DNA from 4 places in the Streptomyces sp. NPDC093064 genome. Region 4 is predicted to be linked to each of the others. Evidence: riboswitches for the same ligand, from Rfam matches in the RefSeq annotation. Region 4 holds a riboswitch; each other region holds the start of a gene.

Region 1 (5,215 bases), on a different contig from region 4:
GGCGAAGCTGACCTGGGTGAAGCCCGCGTCCACCACGGCGGCGCCGCCGCTCGCCGGGGTGAGCGTGAACTTCAGCGGCAGCCCGGTCTTGGCGTCCACGGCGATACTGATCGCACCGACCGTGGTGCCGGAGGCGTGCTTCGGCTCGATGACCAGCTTGTAGGCGTCGCGGCCGGCGACCTGCGCGGTGCCGTCGACCTTCACCGAGGTCGTGTCGTCGACCGACTTCAGGGCCTCGTCGGCGAAGTCCTTGGGCGTGGCGGGGACCTCGTCCCGGTGCTTCTTGCCGCCGTCGGCCGCGGTGCCGTGGAAGACCTCGTTCGACTTGCTGTCGTAGCCCCAGACGTCCTTGCCGTTGTGGATGAGGCTGTACTCGGCGGCGCTCTCGATCAGCGAGACCTTCTGCCGGTCCTCGCCGTCGGCGGCGACGCGGAGGGTGTGCGTTCCGGAGGCCAGCTCGGGCAGCTTTGACGTCGGGTCGGCCGACGAACCGTCACCACCCCTGGCTGCGCCGGAGGCCAGGCCGCTCTCCAGGCCGCCGAGGTTCGGCAGACCCAGGTCGGTGCTGACCTTGACCGTGCCGGACAACTGCTGGACGTCCGACTTGGCGATTTTCTCGATGAGTTGCTGTGCGGTGATCTTCGGCAGGTTGGGGTCGCCGGACGCGGCGAGTGCGGGGACGAGCCCGATGGTCGCCGCCGCCACCCCCACCACCGTGACCGGGACGACGTAGCGCGCGGCCTTGCGGCGCCCCGTGCGCAGGTCGTCGGCTTCGGATTCGTTCGGTGCCATGTGTGCCCTACCTCCGTCATCGGCGGCGGCTGTCCTTCTGCACTGGGGTGTAACCCTCAGCCGCCATTCTCACCCAGATCGGTGAGGAGTGGTGTGGTCCGTTGTTTCCATCTGACCAAATCGGCGGGGCGGAGGCGTCAGACCCCGGAGCCAACTCCGTGTACGCCTGCGGTATGACACGCAAAGGGCGACGCCTCCCCCACCCCGTAGGGGTAGATGTGGAGAGCGCCGCCCGGAGGGGGCGTCCTGCGAGGTCGCGGGACCGGACGGGCGTCAGCCGGCCCGGTGCACCACCGCGTCGCACAGCTGAAGCAGTGCGGCCTTCGCCTCGCACTCCCGCAACGGCGCCAGCGCGGCCCGCGCCTCCTCGGCGTAGCGCACGGTGTCCCGGCGGGCCTGCTCCAGCGCCGGGTGCGCCCGCAGCGCAGCCAGCGCCTCCGCGTGCCGCGCGTCGTCGCTGAGGTCGGAGTCCAGCAGCTCACACAGGGCGATGTCCTCGGCCAGCCCCAGCCGGGCCGCACGCTCGCGCAGCCGCAGCACCGGCAGTGTGGCGATGCCCTCGCGCAGATCGGTGCCGGGCGTCTTGCCCGACTCGTGCGAGTCGGAGGCGATGTCCAGGACGTCGTCCGCCAGCTGGAAGGCGACGCCCAGCCGCTCGCCGTACTGCGTCAGCACGTCCACGACCGTCTCGTCGGCGCCGGACATCATCGCGCCGAACCGGCACGACACCGCCACCAGCGAGCCGGTCTTGCCGCCCAGCACGTCCAGGTAGTGGTCGACCGGGTCCCGGCCGTCCTGCGGACCCGCCGTCTCCAGGATCTGCCCGGTGACCAGCCGCTCGAACGCCACGGCCTGCACCCGCACGGCCTCCGGGCCGAGGTCGGCGAGGATCTGCGAGGCGCGGGCGAAGAGGAAGTCGCCGGTCAGGACCGCGACCGAGTTGCCCCAGCGGGTGTTGGCGCTGGCCACCCCGCGGCGCACGGCGGCCTCGTCCATCACGTCGTCGTGGTACAGCGTCGCCAGATGGGTCAGCTCCACCACCACGGCCGAGGGCACGATCCCCGGCGCGTACGGATCCCCGAACTGGGACGCGAGCATCACGAGCAGGGGCCGGAACCGCTTCCCGCCCGCCCTGACGAGATGCTGGGCGGCGCCCGTGATGAACGGGACCTCGCTCTTGGTGGCTTCGAGCAGCCCTTCCTCGACACCCGCCAATCCGGCCTGGACATCGGCTTCGAGAGCCTGGTCCCGCACGGTCAGCCCGAATGGCCCGACGACGGTCACGAGGGGTCTCCTGTCTGCTGGTGTCTGCTGGGGATTACACGGTTTGTCGATAGGTCGCTGCCCTCACTCAAGTCAGCGTATCCGGTCACGTTTCGATCACCGATATCGCCCACCTATACGGGCCAGGCCACTTCACCCGACGTGACCACCATCACGCGTCAGCCACACGGCCCACACGCACTCACGCGTGAAGTCCGATTCACCCCTATTAGGGTTTCAATTCTCTTTAGTGGTAATTGCCCTTCGGTCGCCCGAGCCGTGACTTGGAACACACTCCCCCCGTCCGCGCCATCTCTCGCACTCCTTCACATTCCCTTTACAGCAAGCCGAGTTGAACCTTGGCAAGTGCAAAGGATCAAGCACCACATACACCCCAGACCAAGGTCAAACAGGACGAGTGTGATTCCGGCACTTGTTCGGGACATGTGCTCTCGCATACGTTCCCGGCACCAACGGGCGGACGCCGAATCCTGCCGCCGCCCGTAATCCCAACGACCGAATGACCCACGGCAGGAGCGGGGGACCCAGGTAAGTTCGCCGGGCCGGGTGTCGTACGTACCGCGTACGCCGCACCGGAACGGCTCGGGGTGAAGCCGTGCCCTTCAGGGCGCGGCCGGGCACCTCCCAGCCCGAACCCGACAGCTCACCTCGCAGGCGACGGAGAGGAATTCCCCCATGCCTGCAAACGGTCAGCGCCGCTCTACCCGCACCGCCCGCCTCATCCGCACCCTCGCCGTCACCGGCACGGGCGCAGCCGTCCTCGCCGTGCCGCTGCTCGGTGCCACGACCGCGTCCGCGGCGACCCCGGCCACCGTCCGGACGGCCGCGAGCTTCGGCTACTCGAACAACCTCGACGGCTGGATCCGGGCCTCCCTGGCGGTCATGGCACAGAAGGGCATCCCGGGCTCCTACAACGGGATCCACCGCAACATCATCCGCGAGTCCTCCGGCAACCCGCGTGCCATCAACCTCTGGGACTCCAACGCCAGGAAGGGCATCCCGTCCAAGGGTCTGCTCCAGGTCATCGACCCGACCTTCCGGGCCTACCACGTGAACGGCACGTCCTGGGACATCTACGACCCGATCGCCAACATCACGGCCGCCTGCAACTACGCGGCCAAGCGGTACGGGTCCATCGACAACGTCTTCGGCGCGTACTGACCGGACCGTAGCCGGACCACGCACCGGCTAGACAAACAGTCGTTCGAGGACGACGGCGATGCCGTCGTCCTCGTTCGACATCGTGACCTCGTCGGCCACCGCCTTGAGTTCGGGGTGGGCGTTGGCCATGGCGACCCCCCGGGCGGCCCACTGGAACATCGGGATGTCGTTCGGCATGTCGCCGAAGGCGAGGGCGCTCTCGCGGCCCAGTCCCAGGTGTTCGGCGGCCAGTGCCAGCCCGGTCGCCTTGGTGATGCCGCACGGCTGGAGTTCAACGGTCCCGGGGCCCGACATGGTGACCGTGGCGAGGGAACCCACCGCGCCGCGGGCCGCCGCCGCCAGCTCGTCGTCGGACAGCACCGGGTGACGCAGCAGCACCTTGCTGATGGGCGCGCGCCACAGGTCGTCGCGCCGTTCGACCCGTACGGCGGGCAGCGCCGGGTGCGGCATGAGATACCCCGGCTCGACGAGCGTGAGCCCCTCGACCCCGTCCTGGTCGACCGCGGCGTGCACCTCCCCCACCTCGGCCTCGATCTTGCCGAGCGCGGTCTCGGCCTGCTCCCGGTCCAGGGTGACCGACCACAGCAGGCGGTCGCTGCCTGCGTCGTAGAGCTGGGCGCCCTGACCGCACACCGCGAGCCCCGTGGTGCCGAGGACGTCGAGCAGTTCCCGCACCCTCGGTGCCGGCCGTCCGGTCACCACGAGGTGCCGGGCACCTGCGGCCGCCGCCCCCGCGAGCGCGGCGAGGGACCGTTCGGACACGGTGTGGTCGCCGCGCAGCAGCGTTCCGTCCAGGTCAGTGGCGATGAGGGCATATGCGAGGGCGGCCATGATCAGAGAATACGGATGCCGCGGCCCGCCGACTCGACCGGAACCGGACGACCGCGACGGCCACCGGGCTCCCGGCTCCCCTCTCCTCAACTCCCTTACCTGTGAGAGCGCTTCGGCACCGCGGGCGAGGTGGCCCTCAACCGTGCGCCGCCGCAAGGTGTGCGGCCAGCCGCGGCGAGGCGAACTCCGTGCCGCACACGAACCGCATCACCGGCCCGTACGAGGCCGCCGCCGGCAACCCCGTGAAGTACAGGCCGGGTACCGAGGAGACGTAGCCCGCGCCGAGCCTCGGGGCGCCGCGGCTGAGCGCGAGTCCGGTGCGCAGCTCATGGCCGAGGAAGCCCATCGCGGCGATGTCGACGCGGTAGCCGGTGGCCGCCATGACGTGGTCCGCCTCCAGTTCCCGGCTCTCGCCCGCGAGGGTGCGCACCGTCAGTACCGGACGCCCGCCCGTGACCTCGGCGCGCACGATGCCGCTCACCTCGTGGACCTGCACCGCCGACTCGAAGCGCTCGCGCAGCCACCAGGCGCCGAGCGGGCCGAGGACCCGGCCGACCAGATGGTGGCGGACCCCGGCCGGGAGGTACCGGAAGGGCTGCGGGTAGTAGCTCAGCGCCCACAGCGACCAGGCGCGGCCGAAGGGCGACTCGGGCCGGAACCTCGGCTGCTCCCAGGGCGGGGCGCCGAAGGCAACCGAGCCGCGGCCCCGTGCCACCACCCGCACCCGCGCGCCGGCCTCCGCCGCGAGCGCCGCCGTCTCCAGCGCGGACTGGCCGGCGCCGACGACGATCAGCTCCTTCCCGGCGAACCGGCCGAGGTCGTGGTGCTGGGAGCTGTGCGAGAGCGGCCCGGTGGGCGTGGGGCCGTCCGGCACCGCCGCGGCCAGCTCCGGCGGCAGATGGGACAGGCCCGACAAGCCCGTCGCCACCACGACCGCTCGGGCGGTGAACTGCTCCCCGGAGTCGGGCTTCAGCTCGAAGCCGCCGCCCGGCCGCCGGTCGACCGACACCACCCGCACCCGCTCCAGCTCGGGCACCAGCCTGTGCTGGAACCACTCGCCGTAGGCGATGAAGGTCTCCACCGGGATGATGTCCTCGTCGGCCACCAGCGGTCCGATGCCGGCCGCGGCGCAGTAGTCGGCGAGGGT
Region 2 (5,215 bases), on a different contig from region 4:
GGACCCTGCGGCCCCGCCCCGCCGACTCGCCGCTGCTCGACCTCGCGGGCAACGACTACCTGGGGCTGGCCCGCCATCCGGAGGTGACCGAGGGGGCCGCGGTCGCGGCGCGCACCTGGGGCGGCGGCTCGACCGGCTCCCGGCTGGTCACCGGCACCACCGAACTCCATGCCGAACTGGAGCGCGAGCTGGCCGGTTTCTGCGGCTTCGAGGCGGCGCTGGTCTTCTCCTCCGGATACGCCGCGAACCTGGCCGCGGTCACCGCGCTCGCGCCGCACGGCTCGCTCGTCGTCTCCGACGCGGGCAACCACGCCTCGCTCATCGACGGCTGCCGGCTGGCCCGGGGCACGACGCAGGTCGTCGCGCACGCCGACCCGGACGCCGTGCGCAAGGCGCTCGGCACGCACGAGGGCCCGGCGGTGCTCGTGTCGGACACGGTGTTCTCAGTCGACGGCGACGCGGCCCCGCTGGCGGAGTTCGCCGCGGTCTGCCGGGAGCACGGCGCCGGTCTCGTCGTCGACGACGCCCACGGGCTGGGCGTCCTGGGCACCGGCGGCCGCGGCGCCGCGCACGCGGCCGGGCTGGCGGGCGCCGGCGACGTGGTCGTCACGGCCACACTGTCGAAGTCGCTCGGCAGCCAGGGCGGAGTCGTCCTCGGGCCCGCGCGGGTGATCGACCACCTGGTCAACGCGGCCCGGACGTTCATCTTCGACACCGGTCTCGCCCCCGCGGCCGCGGGCGCCGCCCTCGCGGCGCTGCGACTGCTGCGCCGCGAGCCGGAGCGTGCGGCACGCGCGCGTGCCGTGGCGGCCGAACTCCACGCACGCCTGACCGCCGCGGGCCTGGAGGCGGTGCGTCCGGACGCCGCGGTGGTCTCGGTGCGCGCGCCGTCCCCGGAGCGGGCCGTGCGGTGGGCGGTCGACTGCCGGGCGGCCGGGCTGGCCGTGGGCTGCTTCCGTCCTCCTTCCGTGCCCGACGGCATCTCACGGCTGAGGCTGACCGCCCGCGCGGACCTCTCCGGGGCGCAGATCGAACGCGCTGTACGGGTGATCGGTGGAACACGACCATGAGTCGGCGTGACACGGCCGGGTGTCACCGAGTGCGGATATGACCGGATTGTCCGTCAGGTGAGGTGTGTCGCGGCCGTGAAGCCTGCCCAGCTCGCGGGGGAGAAGAGCAGCGCGGGCCCGGACGGGGCCTTGGAGTCGCGCACGGCGAGCAGCCCGGCCCACGGTCCCGTGGCGGGCCGGGCCGTCTCGACGCAGTTGTTGGCTCCCGTGCTGTAGCTGCTGCGCAGCCAGCGCACGCCGTGCAGATCGGTGCTGGAAGGTACGTGCCGAGGCAGAGCGGACATGGGGCCTCCTTAACGCGGTACGCGGTTGTGCGCCGTCAGGGGGTCTGGCGTATCCCGGCGATGAAGTCCAACGAGTCCTCGGGCGAGAGGGCGTGGATCCGCAGGGTGTCGAAGGCCTCGGCGTAGGCCTCTAGGTCTTCTTTCCGCTCGAGGTGGAGGCTACTCGTCAAGTGGTCGAGAACCACTACGTTCAGATCAGAAGCGTTCGAAAATGAGAAAATAACAAAAGGGCCGGTGATGCCGATGTGAGCGCCGGCGGCGAACGGCAACACCTGGAGCCGTACTTGGGGGAGCCGGGCCGCCTCCGTCAGCCGCTCCAGCTGCCGCCTCATCACCTCGGGCCCGCCCACCTCCCGGCGCAGCACCGCCTCGTCCAGCACTGCGTCCAGCTTCAGCGGCGGTCGCGAGCGCAGCACGTCCTGGCGGGCCAGCCGCACCTCCACCAGCGCGTCCAGCCGGTCCTCGTCGAGCCCGTCCACGGCGGCCCGGGTGACCGCGCGCGCGTACTCGGGCGTCTGGAGCAGGCCGGGGACGACCGAGGTCTCCAGGGTGCGCATCCCGCTCGCCTGCGACTCCAGGCTGATGAAGTCCCGGTAGGTCGGCGGCAGCACTCCGCGATAGGCGTGCCACCAGTGGTGCCGGTCGCCGCCGTCGTCCAGCCCCGCGAGCACCAGGAGCAACTCGCGCAGCTGGGCGTCGTGGACGGCGTACGCGTCCAGGAGCGAGCGCACATCGGCCGGTTTCACCCCGCTGGTGCCGGTCTCGATCCGGCTGACCTTCGACTGGTGCCAGCCGACCAGGCGGGCCGCCTCACCGCTGGTGAGACCCGCGCCGGTGCGCAGGGCGCGCAGTTCGGCGCCCAGCTTCCGCCGGCGCACCTCGGGACCGTGTTGCATGGGCTACTCCCTCGCTCCCTCTGAACGCTCCACGCGACCCGCTCCGGATACGGTCTGCCGTCGCAGAGTTCACCGCATCGAGCGACAGATATATGCATATCTCGGTGGATCGCCACCGAGACCGGAGTGCTGATGGCAGTCTGACGGCGAAGCACCAGTGCGGGACCGTACTCGAATCATCCGCTCAGTGTCGGACTCCGGCCCCGTGGGAAAGGGACGACGTCGCCATGGCAGACCATCTGGAAGCATCCGTCACTCTGCCGAGCGATCCCGCCTCGGTCTACGCGGCCCGTGCCTATGTGGCCGGCACGCTCGCGGAGTGGGGCCTGCCGCCGGCCGCGGACACCGCCGAGACGGTCCGGCTCATCGTCTCCGAACTCGCCACCAACGCCGTACAGCACACTTTCGGGCAGTCACCCACCTTCACGGTGGACCTTGTCCTCGTGCGAGACGAACGACTGCACATCGGGGTCACCGACAGCCACCCCCGGTTCCCGAAACGCCTGCCGGCCGCCGTCCAGCAGGACAACGGCCGGGGCATGGTGATCATCCGGTGGCTCACCGCCGAGTGCGGCGGCAGTCTGACCGTGCGGCCGACCCGGGAGGGCGGCAAGACGGTCTGCATCGAACTTCCGTGGTCGGTTCCCGCCCGCCGGGTGACGGCCGCGGGTCAGGAACCGTAGGAACGTGCGGTGACGAGTCGAAGCTCCGCCACCGCACCGCACCGCGGCCGGATCAGCGCACCCGGCCGTACCAGACGCTCTTCGTCCAGATCTTCTGGAGCTTCACCACGTCCCCGGTCTTCGGGGCGTGCCAGATCTTGCCCTTGCCGGCGTAGATGCCCACGTGGTACACGTTCGAGCCCGAGTGGAAGAACACCAGGTCCCCGGCTCGGCGGCTGCCCGCGGAGATGTGCCGGCTCTTGTTGTACTGCTGTGCGGCCGTGCGGGGCAGCGTCTTGCCCGCCCTCTTGAACGAGTACAGCGTGAGCCCGGAGCAGTCGAACCTCCGCGGCCCCGTGGCGCCCCACTGGTAGGGCGACCCCTGCTTGGACGCCGCGATCCGCAGCACCGTGTTCGCGGTCGTCGCGGCCGAGGCTTCGGAGGCCACACCCGGGACCACGATCGAGCCGCCCACGGCGGCCAGGGTCAGGGCCGAGGCCGTACCGGCCCGGGCCATCAGCGACGGGACACGATTGAGCGCAGTCATGCGCAACCCTTCGTCAGCCGCCTGTGAAGGATGACCTGTCGGATTCGGGCTGGCGAAGTTGCCCGGCCGCGTTGTCGCGGCTTCACCCCAAGGGCTGCTCGGACCGGCCATGGCGTGACCGTTCCGGCGACCCGTCGTGCTTGGGTCCTCCACTCCTGCCGATCCACTCCTGTCGACCGGTCATCCGGGCGGCGGCAGGACTCGGCGTCCGCCCGGACCGCCCCGCCGTTGTGGCGGGGGCTTGTCGTCAGACAGGGATCTTCACCTACGGATGTCCGAAAATCCCAACGGAACCGCGTGTTTGTGTTGTTACTCACCACGCGCCCGTTCGGGTGGACACCCTCGCGATCGAACGGCTGCCCCCTCCCGCGACGACCCCCGGACCAGCACCGGAGCACCTCATTCCGCCATCCGGGGAGGCGTGTTGCGCAACTGCGGCGGTCCCGAAAAGGGAGCTGAACCTACACCGAAAGGCGGTCGGTCATTCGGGGTGATTTCCCCCCGTGTCCAGACAGATGGGCCCCTTCGCCCGCCGAGACCGCGGCTGTGGATGACGTCAACTTCCGCAGTCGGGAGGCAGGGTGACGCGGGCCGTGCGCCGCTCGCCGTCCAGCACCCGCAGCGCCCGGGCCGGAGTGTCCGCATGCAGCTCGGTCTCGCCCCGCCGGTGCATCAGCGCCAGCGTGTCCCGCAGCTCCACTGCTCTGCCGACGAGCGCCTGGGCAGCCCTCAGAGCCCGGTAGGTGTCTCCGGGCCGTCCCGGGTTGGCGCGGCCCAGCAGGTCGGCCGCCTCCAGGTAACGGTCGATCAGCTCCGCCTCGGCGCGGGTCAGCGCCGGCAGGGGCGGCAGCTCGGGTGGCAGCATCGGCGGCTCACCCCGCGTCCGGCGCGGTGTGCGTGGCCCCGCGGTTCGGGATGATTCGGTCAATCAGCTCATATCTCAGGGCCTCTTGTGCGTCCAGCGTCTGCTCCCGCTCCAGGTCGGTCCGCACCTGCCGCGCGGACCGCCCGGTGCTCCGCGCGAGCAGTTCCTCCACGCGGGCGCGCACCCGCGTCAGCTCGTCCGCCTGGATCGCCAGGTCGGACGCCTGGCCCTCGACCGGCTCGGGCAGCGACGGCTGCCGCAGCACCACGCGGGCACCCCGGGCAGCGCGTACCGCTTGCCCGGGGTGCCCGCGGCCAGTAGCACCGCCGCGGACGCGACGGCCTGGCCCAGGCAGATCGTCTCCACGTCGCAGGACACGTACCGCATCGTGTCGTGGACGGCCAGCGTCGCGCTGAACGAGCCGCCGGGGGAGTTGATGTAGAGCGAGATGTCCCGGTCGGGCGTCCGGTGCTCCAGGTGGACGAACTGCGCGATCACGTCGTTCGCCGCGGTGTCGTCGATCGGTGTGCCGAGGAGGACGATCCGCTCCTCGAGCAGTTTCGCGTACGGATCCAGGGACCGTCGGCCGGCACTGGTGATCTCGGTGAACTCCGGCAGGACGTAGCGGGCGGACGATCGCGCCATGGCACACCCCTCCATGCGGCGGTGCCGTCTCCGGTCGGAGCAGTCTCTGTAAAAAATGTACAGGACGTACGTAAGTCGCGGCGAGCTTTCCGGGGCCGGGTGCGGGAACGGTCCCGGGTCGTGCACGGCGTCCTCCTGGGTGAAGCTGGAAGCACGGGTGCTCGACGACCCAGGGGACTGGTCATGGTGTTCTTCGCGATGTCCGAGCGGCACCCTCTCCCGCCGCTCTCCGCCACCGATCCGGTG
Region 3 (5,215 bases), on a different contig from region 4:
GATGCCGCGGGCGAGGCGCTCGGGGTTGGTGACGAACAGGTCGTCGCCGACGAGCTGGACCTTGTCGCCGAGCTTGTCGGTGATGACCTTCCAGCCGGCCCAGTCGTCCTCGAACAGCGGGTCCTCGATGGAGACGAGCGGGTAGGCCGCGACGAGCTCCTCGTAGTACTCCGTCATCTCGGCGGCGGAGCGCTCCTTGCCCTCGAAGACGTACTTGCCGTCCTTGTAGAACTCGGAGGCGGCGACGTCGAGCGCGAGGGCGATCTGCTCGCCGGGGGCGTATCCGGCTTCCTTGATCGCCTCGAGGATGAGGTCCAGGGCCTCTCGGTTGGAGCCGAGGTTCGGGGCGAAGCCGCCCTCGTCGCCGAGGCCGGTGGACAGGCCCTTGCTCTTCAGGACCTTCTTCAGGGTGTGGTAGACCTCGGTGCCCCAGCGCAGGGCCTCGGAGAAGGACTCCGCGCCGATCGGGGCGATCATGAACTCCTGGATGTCCACGTTGGAGTCGGCGTGCGAGCCGCCGTTCAGGATGTTCATCATCGGCACCGGCAGCAGGTGCGCGTTCGGACCGCCGAGGTAGCGGAAGAGGGGGAGGTCCGAGGCCTCGGAGGCGGCGTGGGCGACGGCGAGGGAGACGCCGAGGATGGCGTTGGCGCCCAGCGAGCCCTTGTTGTCGGTGGCGTCCAGGTCGAACATGGCCTGGTCGATCAGACGCTGCTCGGTGGCGTCGTAGCCGACGAGCTCCGGGCCGATCTGCTCGATCACGGCGAGGACGGCCTTCTCGACGCCCTTGCCCTGGTAGCGATTGGGGTCGCCGTCACGGAGCTCGATGGCCTCGAAGGCACCGGTGGAGGCGCCGGAGGGGACGGCGGCACGACCGGTGCTGCCGTCGTCGAGGCCGACCTCGACCTCGACCGTGGGGTTGCCTCGGGAGTCCAGGATTTCCCGGGCTACGACGACGTCGATGGACGGCACGAGCATCTCCTTCTGGGATGTGACGCTGGAAGTGCGGGGCGTGAGCCTTGCGACTAGAGCCTAACCGTCCCGGGGCGGCGACCGGCCGACCGACCGCCTCGTGGACAGAGTGACGGTACCCATTGTTCCCACTCGGAACAAAGGGGAGGGGAAGGTTCGGGAACGGCCGGGCGTGCGGGAGACGAAAAAGCCCCGCCCCGGCGCGTAGGGGGGAACGCGCCGGGGCGGGGAGCCCTGGAAAGCGCCGAGGGCGGGACGGGCCCTTACTTCAGGTGGAGCTGCTGGCCCGGATAGATGAGGTCGGCGTTGTCGACGATGTCCTTGTTCAGCTCGAACAGCTTCTTCCAGCCACCCTGGACGCCGTGCTCGGCGGCAATGGAGCTGAGGGTGTCGCCGGAGACCACCCTGTACTCGCCGTCACCCTTCCTGACCTTCTCGCCGGTCGGCGTAGTGACGGTCTTGCTCGGGGTGGGACGCGTCGCGGAGCGGTTGGCGGCCTGCTGCTCGGTCGAGCGGGTGGCGGTGCTCTTGGCGGAGCTGCCGCTCGACGACGACGAAGACGAAGAAGACGACGACGAGGACGACGAGGACGACGACGCGGGGGCGCTGCCGGTGTAGGCGGCACCGGACAGGCCCCTGCCGCAGACCGGCCAGGCGCCCTTGCCCTGGCCCGCGAGTACCTTCTCGGCGACGGCTATCTGCTGCGACTTGGAGGCCAGGTCGGCGCGCGACGCGTAGGCGGTGCCGCCGTACCCGGCCCAGGTGGAGTTGGTGAACTGGAGGCCACCGTAGAAGCCGTTGCCGGTGTTGATGGACCAGTTGCCGCCGGACTCGCACTGGGCGACCGCGTCCCACTCGGAGGCGGTGGCGGCGGAGGCGTCGCCGACCGCCATCAGCGGGGCGGCGACAGCGGCGCCGGCGACACCGGCGAGCGCGATGACACGGGTGGTCTTGGACGTGCGACGGTGCTTGCCCTTGCTGGAGAACAGCATGGTGGGATCCCCTCACCGACGCCTGCGAGGTGAGCTGTCGGGTTCGGGCCGGTTGAGTTGCCCGGCCGTGCCTCGTGCGTGAGGCACGGCTCCACCCCTAGCCGCTCCGGTCAACTGCCGGGCGCGGCACTTACCTTGGGTCCCCCGCTCCTGCCCACGGCGCTTGACGCGACGACTGTTCCCGTACGGCCGCTGGCAGGATTCGGCGTTGCGGCAGCCGGGGCTCGCGGTGACGAGCGGTCACGACCGTAGGCACGCGCTCCGCCGAATTCCAAAGACGATCAGGGCTTCTGAGAGTCATCCCACACTTTCACCGAATGGGACATTCGGTGCGAAGTGGGACGTGAACTCCCGCTACTTTTGGGGCGTTTCGGTAGGGACATTCAGGGTCTGACCGGCAGAGATGTGGTTGGGGTCGGACCCGACCGCCCCCCTGTTCGCCGCGTACAGCGCATCCCATCCGCCCTGAAGGTCAAGGGAGTCGGCGATGGACTCGAGCGAGTCGCCGGCGCGGACGGTGTAGGAGTCGGCGACGACGGCGCGCGCGATGCCGCCGCGGGAGGCGTGGCGGCCGGAGGACGCGGCCGCGTGACTGTCGGCCGGGTCCTCGGCGGCACTGCCGCCGCGGTGCCGCCCACCGCCGAGCGCCCCGGCGTCGAGCGCCCCGGTGTCGACCAGGGTCGAAGTGCCGCCGATCTGCCACGAGTTGTCCGTGTCACCCGGCTGCGGCGTGACCGAGGGCGAGGCGTCGGGCGACTGGAACCCGCTTGCGGCGACATCGGGGGACGTGTCGGACTTGGCCGGGTTGCCCTTCTTGGCGGGCGAGGACGGCGAGGGGGAGGACGTGGTGGGGGACGCGGTCGGCGAGCCGGAGGAACCGGAGGAATCGGCCGGACCGGGGTCGGCGTCCGACGAGCCGGATGAACCGGACGGGTCGCTCGACGACGCCTGTGACGAGTCGGACAGACCGAGGTCGTCCGTGAGGGACTTTCCGGAGGAGTTGGAGGATCCGGACGCATTACCCACGCCGGTGTCGACCTTCGCCGCCCCGGACTTCTTGTTGAGCCCGGAGAGCAGCCCGCACGTCGGCCAGGCATCGGGGCCCTTGTCGGCGAGCAGCTTCTTGGCCACGGCTATCTGCTGGGACCGGCTGGCCTGGTCGGCGCTCGAGGCGTAGTCGAGGCCGCCGTACTTCTCCCAGTCGTCCTGCGTCAACTGAAGGCCGCCGTAGTAGCCGTTGCCGGTGTTGGCGCTCCAGGCGCCGCCACTCTCGCACTTGGCCACCTTGTCCCACGCGTTGCCGTCGGCCGCGCTGGCGCCGCCGGCGCCGATCAGTGGGATGGCGATGGCGGATCCGGCCACTCCGGCGGCGACAAGGAGGGCCGGAGCCTGACGGGGCCGACGGTGACGTCCGTTCCCGGAGAGCATACGGAGACCTTTCGTGCGACAGCGGTGACCCGCGTGGCGACCGCAGACTCGGCGCCACGCTGATGGGTGAAAGTATCGGCTGACGATCGCTTGTCACAAGTTCATGCCGCACAGATCACGTGAAGATCACACCGTTGAACATGTGTCATCTTCGTGCCCGTCATTGGGTAGGCGTGGTGCGGCGGCAGGCGTCTTTTCCTGCCTTGTCCGGCTTCCCTGCGACTTACCGACCAGGCGTGAACCGCACCGGCAGCGTCCGCAGTCCGCGCATGATGAGCCCACCGCGCCAGCGCAAGTCGGCCGGATCTGTGTCCAGTTGCAGGTCCGGGAGCCGGGTGAGGAGGGTCGCCAGCGCGGTCTGGCCCTCCAGGCGGGCGAGCGGTGCGCCGAGGCAGTAGTGGATGCCGTGGCCGTAGCCGAGGTGTTGATTGTCACGCCGCCCGAGGTCGAGGACATCGGGGCCGGCGAACCGCTCCGGGTCCCGGTCGGCGGCGGCGAGGACGACGAGGACCGGGTCGCCGGCGGCGATGTCCTGCCCGCCGATGGTGAGCGGCCGGGTGGCGTAGCGCCAGGTGGCCAGCTCCACCGGACCGTCGTAGCGAAGGAGTTCCTCCACTCCCGTCTCCAGCAGGCCGCCGTCCCCCTCGGCGAGGGACCGCTGGAGCCGGTCCCGCTGCTCGGGGTGGGTGAGCAGGGCGTAGGTGCCGTTGCCGATGAGGTTGACGGTGGTCTCGAAACCGGCGAACAGAAGGATGAAGGCCATGGCGGCGGCCTCGTTCTCGGTGAGGTGCTCGCCGTGGTCGGAGGCGCGGATGAGGGCGGAGATGAGGTCCTCGCCGGGGGCGGGCTCGGCCGGGAGCGCCTCGCGCTTGCGGTGGATGAGGTCCGCGAGATAGCCGCGCATCTTCTTCACCGAGCGGGCGACCCCGCCACGCGGGCCCTTGCCGTGGCGGATCATCATGCCCGCCCAGTCCCGGAAGTCGTCCTGGTCCTCGCGGGGGACGCCGAGCAGGTCGCAGATGGCGTAGATGGGCAGCGGGAAGGCGAACTCGTGGATGAGGTCGGCGGTGCCGCGCTCGGCGAACCCGTCGATGAGTCCGTCGGCCAGCTCCTGCACACGCGGGGCGAACTCGGCGACGCGGCGCGGGGTGAACGCCTTGCTGACCAGCCGGCGCAGCCGGGTGTGGTCCGGCGGGTCGATGTTCAGCAGGTGGGTCATCAGCTCGGCCTTGCGCTCACCGGGGATGCCGGTCTTGCCCTTGGCGTGCGCGGGCTCGGCGTGGTGCGCCGGGTTCTTGGACAGCCGCTGGTCGGCCAGGGCCTGCTTGGCGTCCGCGTACCGGGTGACCAGCCAGGCCTCCACTCCGCTGGGCAGCCGGGTCCTGTGCACGGGGGCGTGCTCGCGGAGCCAGGCGTAGGCCGGGTAGGGGTTGCTCGCGAACTCCCAGGTGAACAGGGCGGGTGGCTGGTCGTGCATACGGTTGACCCTAGCGCCGGGGGTTCGGCGTCAGGCTTTCCGCCCCCACCGCCGCGGCTCCGGCCCTTCCCGTCCCTGGCGGCGATGCCCCCGGCTCCCCTGCCGGACCACCCCCTCCCCGCCCGCGCCCTCAGGGCTTCAGTTGCCCTCCGCCTCTACGATCGCGTCCCGGTACGCGCGCGCCGCCGCGCGCAGTGCCGCCTCCGGGTCGACGCCCTCCGCCTCGGCGCGGGCGGCCAGCGCCAGCAGCTCGTACCCGAAGCCCTCCCTCGCCGGGAGGGGGACCTCCAGGCCCGCCGTGCGGACCCGGGAGGCCAGCTTGGCGGCGAGGGCGAGGCCGGGCTGG
Region 4 (5,215 bases):
CGGAGGCCAGCGCCTCCAGATGCCGCAGCGCGGCGGCCGGGTCGGCGTACCCGAGCGCGACCAGCCGCTCCCGCGCGGCCTCCGGCCTCAACCGGGCCTCGCCGGGAGCGAGTTGGGCAACCGCGTCGAGCAACGGCCGGTAGAACAGCTTCTCGTGCAGCCGGCGTACGACGCTGGTGTGCCGTTTCCACTCCCGGGTCAGCTCGGTGATCGGGTCGCTGCGCAGGCCGAGCGACCGTCCGAGCCGGCGCAGATCGGCCTCGTCCTCGGGGACGAGGTGGGTGCGCCGCAGCCGGAACAGCTGGATGCGGTGCTCCAGGGAACGCAGGAACCGGTAGGCGTCGTCGAGTTGCACGGCGTCCACACGGCCTACGTACCCTCCGGCGGCCAGTGCCTGCAACGCGTCCAGGGTGGAGCCGCTGCGCAGCGACGGGTCGGTCCGCCCGTGCACCAACTGAAGGAGCTGCACGGCGAATTCGACGTCGCGCAGGCCGCCCGGCCCGAGTTTCAGCTCGCGCTCGACCTCGGCCACGGGGATGGTCTCGACCACACGGCGGCGCATCTTCTGCACGTCTGCGACGAAGTTCTCGCGCTCGGCGGCCTGCCAGACCAGCGGGCCGAGCGCGGCGATGTACTGGCCGCCCAGTTCCAGGTCGCCGGCCACCGGGCGGGCCTTGAGCAGCGCCTGGAACTCCCAGGTCTTGGCCCATCGCTGGTAGTAGGCGACATGGCTGCTGAGGGTGCGCACCAGCGGCCCGTTGCGGCCCTCGGGCCGCAGGTTGGCGTCGACCGGCCAGATCGAGCCCTCCACGGTCGTCTCGGAGCAGATCCGCATCATGTGCGAGGCGAGCGCGGTCGCGGCGCGCAGGGCCTTGACCTCGTCGGCGCCGTCCGCGGCCTCGCCGACGAAGATCACGTCGACGTCGGAGACGTAGTTGAGTTCGTGACCGCCGCACTTGCCCATCGCGATCACCGCGAGCCGGCACAGCGCGTCGTCCGCGGGCGCGGCGGCCCGCGCGAGCCGGAGCGCGGCGCGCAGGGTCGCGGTGGCGAGGTCGGCGAGCTCGGCGGCGGTCTCGGCGACATCCGTGGTGCCGCACACGTCGCGGGCGGCGATGGACAGCAGGCAGCGCCGGTAGGCGACGCGGAGCGCGACCGGATCGCCGGCCTCGGCGAGCCCGTGCTCGAACTCCTCCACGCCCGGGTGCAGGTCGCGCGGCTCGTAGGTGACCAGCGCCCGCCAGTCGCCTGCGTGCCGGGCGAGGTGGTCGCCGAGCGCGGTGGAGGCGCCGAGCACGCCGAGCAGCCGGTCGCGCAGCGGTTTGGCCGCTATCAGCGTGTCGAGCAGCTCGCGGCGGGCCTTGGACTCCGGCTGCGCCTCCAGCAGCCGGACCAGCCCGCCCAGCGCGAGATCCGGGTCGGCGGTGGCGCCCAGCGCCTCCAGCAGCACCGGATCGTCCCTCAGCGGCGCGAGGTCCGGCCCGTCCAGCAGCCGCTCGGCGTCCGAGGCATGGATGAAGCCGTGCCGCAGCAGCCGCGTGAAGGTACTGCTCCTGCGCCCCGGCGCCGTCATCCCGGCCTCCCGTCGGATCAAGCCCGTCCTGGCCAGAGCCTATCCGGAGTCCCGGTCCTGAGCCCTGACGGCGGTCCCGCTTTCCGCGCCGGTCGGAGGTCGTCGGGGAGGCCCGGGAAACGGGGATACCCGCCGCCCACAGGACGTACGGTCCGGACGCCCCGAGGGCATCGGAGTGCAGCCATCCGTATGCGTACCGTGAAAGTCACGAATACGTAGCGGACATATCACGCACCAACCTTCACAGCAGTCACAAGCGTTGGCTAGCGTGCCCGGCGGGCACCCCGTACCCCCGCCGGCGAACAACGCCGGGACGGGTGGCCTGCGCCGAGTCCGGTGCGCCTCACGGCAGCCGGAGCCGGGGACCCACTCATCCCTGGGGTGAATCGGTCCCGTTCACGCGTCCCCCACCGCGCGTACGGGACGGTAGGGCAGCCCTTCCGACCACCCGCCCGAACCCGACAGCTAACCCGGTAGGCGGTCCATGGAAGGAGGCGCCACTCTTGGCGTCGCACCGCAAAGCCCGGACCACGGCCACCCGGATCGCCGGACTGCGCACGTCCCCGGCCCTCGGTCTGACGACCGCGGCCCTCACCTCCGTGGCACTGCTGTCCCAGACGGCGAACGCCGCGCCCGCGCAACCCCAGAAACCCAGCCTCGAAGAGGTGCAGAAGAAAGTCGACGACCTGTACCACCAGGCCGGAGTGGCCACCGAGAAGTACAACGCGGCCAAGGAGAAGACCGCCACGCAGCGCACACGCGTGAACGGCCTCCTCGACGACGTGGCGAAGCGCACCGAGAAGCTGAACGAGGCGCGGCGCGAGCTCGGCATGTTCGCCGCCGCCCAGTACCGCACGGGCGGGATGTCCGGCACCGCGACGCTGCTGCTCGCGAAGGATCCCCAGCAGTACTTCGACCAGGACCATCTGATGAGCCAGCTCACCGAGCGGCAGAAGAAGGCCGTCGACGACTACCAGACCGCGCAGCTCGCGACGACGAAGAAGCGCACCGAGGCGACGAAGATCCTGGAGTCGCTGACCACCTCGCAGGACGATCTGAGGACCAGCAAGCTCGACGTCCAGACGAAGCTCAGCGAGGCGCGCCATCTGCTGTCGACGCTGACCGCCGAGGAGAAGGCGCGGCTGGCGGCGATCGAGAAGAAGAAGCAGGAGATCGCCCGGCAGAAGGCCGCGGAGCTGGCCCGCCGGCAGGCGGCGGCGGAGGCGGCGGCGGCCGCGCAGAAGCTCAAGGAGGAGCAGGCGGCTCAGAGCGCCAAGGCGAAGGCGAGCAGCGGAACGGGCACGAGCACGGGAGCGGGCACAAGCTCCGGATCGAGCACGAGCTCCGGATCGAGCACGGGCTCGGGTACGGGTACGGGCGGGGGCACGAGCACGGATGCCGGATCGAGCACCGGCTATGCCGCCCAGGCCGCCAAGGTCATCGACTTCGCGCGGGCCCAGATCGGCAAGCCGTACGTGTGGGGCGCGTCCGGCCCCGGTTCGTACGACTGCTCCGGGCTCACGCAGGCCTCCTGGAAGTCCGCCGGGATCTCGCTGCCGCGCACCACCTGGGACCAGGTGAAGGCCGGCACGACCGTCTCCGTCTCCGCGGCCAAGCCCGGCGACCTGGTCTTCTTCTACGACGACATCAGCCACGTCGGGATCTACATCGGCAACGGCATGATGATCCACGCGCCGCACTCGGGCGCGAACGTCCGCGAGGAGTCGATCTACTACATGCCGATCCACAGCGTCGTCCGTCCCGCGTAACGCGCGCGCCGGACACCCGGTGCCGGCACCGGCACCGGCACCGGCACCGGCACCGGACATGAAAGGGCCCGCACCGGGGGGTGCGGGCCCTTTCAGGGGGCGGCGCCACTCAGGTCCAGGGCACCGCGATGAAGATGTCGGCCACGGTGAGCAGCTCAGGAAAGCCAGCCCCGACCTGCGCCTACAGCACCGGCAGACGCTTCTCGGTTCGAAGGATTGCCATCGCGCCGTGCCGTCACCCCGTGTGCGTGCCCGCGTGCCGGCCACGGCCCCGGTTCGGCGTGTCGAGGCGTCGGGTCGCCACGAGAAGCAGTCCGACCAGGGCCGACCACAAGACGATCACCCCGACGGGACCGGTCCATATGCCGGATATTCCGGCCAGAGCAGCGCAGGGCATGGCAAAGATCGTCTGCATCCCGCGCTTTCCGAGGCGTGTGGGCAGCCCCGTCGCGGCGTAGTGGGGAGCGCGCGCGACCGCGTGCCCTCCCGCATAGGCGGCGAAGAGGCCGATGGCGAACAGGGCCAAGGCGATGGCCGTGCTCCAAAGGGACAGTCCTTCGGGGTTGTCGTCGGAGTACTGCGTCACGCCGTCCTTGCTCACGGCGGTCGCGTAGTCCCGCCACATGGTGACGGTGACCACGTCTCCGGCACGGAGGTGCCCGAGCAGCGGCTCGGCTCCGCCCATGGCTACTTCCCGGGGCACTGATCCGGGTCCGGTGAGCCGGAGGTCGTACCGCTGGTTCTTGGGCTGTTCCCGTATCTCCGTGCCGCGCACGGTGGCCTGGACGGGGCGCAGGCAGTCCTCGGTGACCGCCGTACCGCAGGGGCGAGCGGCTCGATACGCGCGCTCCTCGGCCATGTCGTCGGGCACGCGGGTCAGTCCGACGCCGGCGAAGAAGATCAGAGCGACACCGAGCAGTACGGCGACGGCTCCCCAGCAGCGGTGCCAGAGGGTACGCAGGCGCAGACCACGCCGGGCACCGCTTCGGCCGTCGCCCTCGTACGGCATGTCAGGCCTCCCGCCGCACGCGGGAGCAGACCGTGAACACGGCCATAGCGACCACCAGCCCCGCCGCGGTCGCCGTGGTGTCGGCGAGCAGCCGGTCCAGATGAGGTCGCAGCTGGTCGACCAAGGTGCCCACCACGACCGAGCCGGAGACCGCGGCCACCAGACCGGCGCCCCAGTGACGGTGCCTGTTGTAGAACCACCGGCCCAGCACCATCACCACTGGTGCGGCGACAGGAAGCTGCCGCTCGTCGAGCAACTCCAAAGCTGCCCACGTAAGGGCGAGCACCACCAGGCACCCCGCCGCCACCCTGGCCGCCTCGGCCCACAACACCGGCCGGTCCCCGCTCACCACGACGCCTTCCACCCTCCCCCTCCGCGCCGTCGTGCCCACGGCGTCGCACCGACGGCAATTGAGCCACACCCGCCCCTCCACGCGCCATACCGGTCCCCGACACGATCAGCGGACGTCTCTTCTGACCACCCTCGGACGGCCCGAAGTACAGCCGGCCCACTTCCAGCGGGCCCCGTGCACCTGCTGCGGCCTGCGAGTTCCCTTGACCTTGGCGCTACGGGGGAACACCTGGGGGAAACGGCAACCAGGGCATCCCGCCGATGCGCGGATCCGGTCGCCCGCCGGTAACTCGGCGTGGATGCTCGGCCGGACCTCCACGATGGCGTCGGCGTCCTCCTGATCGCCCTCCTCGTCGCGCCAGAGGTAGACCCGCACGTGCTTCGCCCGGTGAAGGCCGCGCACCTTCCACTCGGTCATCAGGTCGGCGACGACGAGGGAAAGGGCGTACTGGGGGCCCTCGCTCAAATCGTCGGCGGTGATCGTGCCCCGCCACCGTTCGGGGTCCCTGCCGT

Evidence for each region. Region 4 has a riboswitch for cyclic di-AMP ahead of ACIQFZ_RS12110 (NlpC/P60 family protein). Riboswitches for the same ligand answer to the same signal wherever they lie in the genome.
Region 1: linked by a shared signal. The riboswitch ahead of ACIQFZ_RS18365 (transglycosylase SLT domain-containing protein) and the one ahead of ACIQFZ_RS12110 (NlpC/P60 family protein) in region 4 are both predicted to bind cyclic di-AMP.
Region 2: linked by a shared signal. The riboswitch ahead of ACIQFZ_RS27380 (C40 family peptidase) and the one ahead of ACIQFZ_RS12110 (NlpC/P60 family protein) in region 4 are both predicted to bind cyclic di-AMP.
Region 3: linked by a shared signal. The riboswitch ahead of ACIQFZ_RS16230 (transglycosylase family protein) and the one ahead of ACIQFZ_RS12110 (NlpC/P60 family protein) in region 4 are both predicted to bind cyclic di-AMP.

Annotation. Positions count from the first base shown of each region.
Region 1 covers NZ_JBIVPK010000013.1:150,919-156,133, reverse strand. Annotated here, with positions in the region: gene ACIQFZ_RS18375 (outer membrane lipoprotein carrier protein LolA) at 1-792, opposite strand, end outside; gene ACIQFZ_RS18370 (polyprenyl synthetase family protein) at 1,066-2,076, opposite strand; cyclic di-AMP (ydaO/yuaA leader) riboswitch at 2,560-2,746, shown strand; gene ACIQFZ_RS18365 (transglycosylase SLT domain-containing protein) at 2,752-3,237, shown strand; gene ACIQFZ_RS18360 (HAD family hydrolase) at 3,265-4,071, opposite strand; gene ACIQFZ_RS18355 (FAD-dependent oxidoreductase) at 4,205-5,215, opposite strand, start outside.
Region 2 covers NZ_JBIVPK010000026.1:109,486-114,700, forward strand. Annotated here, with positions in the region: gene ACIQFZ_RS27360 (8-amino-7-oxononanoate synthase) at 1-1,070, shown strand, start outside; gene ACIQFZ_RS27365 (DUF397 domain-containing protein) at 1,124-1,354, opposite strand; gene ACIQFZ_RS27370 (helix-turn-helix transcriptional regulator) at 1,390-2,250, opposite strand; gene ACIQFZ_RS27375 (ATP-binding protein) at 2,478-2,933, shown strand; gene ACIQFZ_RS27380 (C40 family peptidase) at 2,986-3,459, opposite strand; cyclic di-AMP (ydaO/yuaA leader) riboswitch at 3,463-3,676, opposite strand; gene ACIQFZ_RS27385 (hypothetical protein) at 4,016-4,324, opposite strand; partial or broken gene ACIQFZ_RS27390 (ATP-dependent Clp protease proteolytic subunit) at 4,332-4,969, opposite strand; gene ACIQFZ_RS27395 (ANTAR domain-containing protein) at 5,153-5,215, shown strand, end outside.
Region 3 covers NZ_JBIVPK010000011.1:156,885-162,099, reverse strand. Annotated here, with positions in the region: gene eno (phosphopyruvate hydratase) at 1-978, opposite strand, end outside; gene ACIQFZ_RS16230 (transglycosylase family protein) at 1,236-1,964, opposite strand; cyclic di-AMP (ydaO/yuaA leader) riboswitch at 1,969-2,136, opposite strand; gene ACIQFZ_RS16225 (transglycosylase family protein) at 2,319-3,392, opposite strand; gene ACIQFZ_RS16220 (cytochrome P450) at 3,616-4,869, opposite strand; gene ACIQFZ_RS16215 (nucleoside triphosphate pyrophosphohydrolase) at 5,008-5,215, opposite strand, start outside.
Region 4 covers NZ_JBIVPK010000007.1:275,511-280,725, forward strand. Annotated here, with positions in the region: gene ACIQFZ_RS12105 (bifunctional [glutamine synthetase] adenylyltransferase/[glutamine synthetase]-adenylyl-L-tyrosine phosphorylase) at 1-1,573, opposite strand, end outside; cyclic di-AMP (ydaO/yuaA leader) riboswitch at 1,889-2,069, shown strand; gene ACIQFZ_RS12110 (NlpC/P60 family protein) at 2,077-3,342, shown strand; gene ACIQFZ_RS12115 (hypothetical protein) at 3,578-4,351, opposite strand; gene ACIQFZ_RS12120 (hypothetical protein) at 4,353-4,715, opposite strand; gene ACIQFZ_RS12125 (hypothetical protein) at 4,809-5,215, opposite strand, start outside.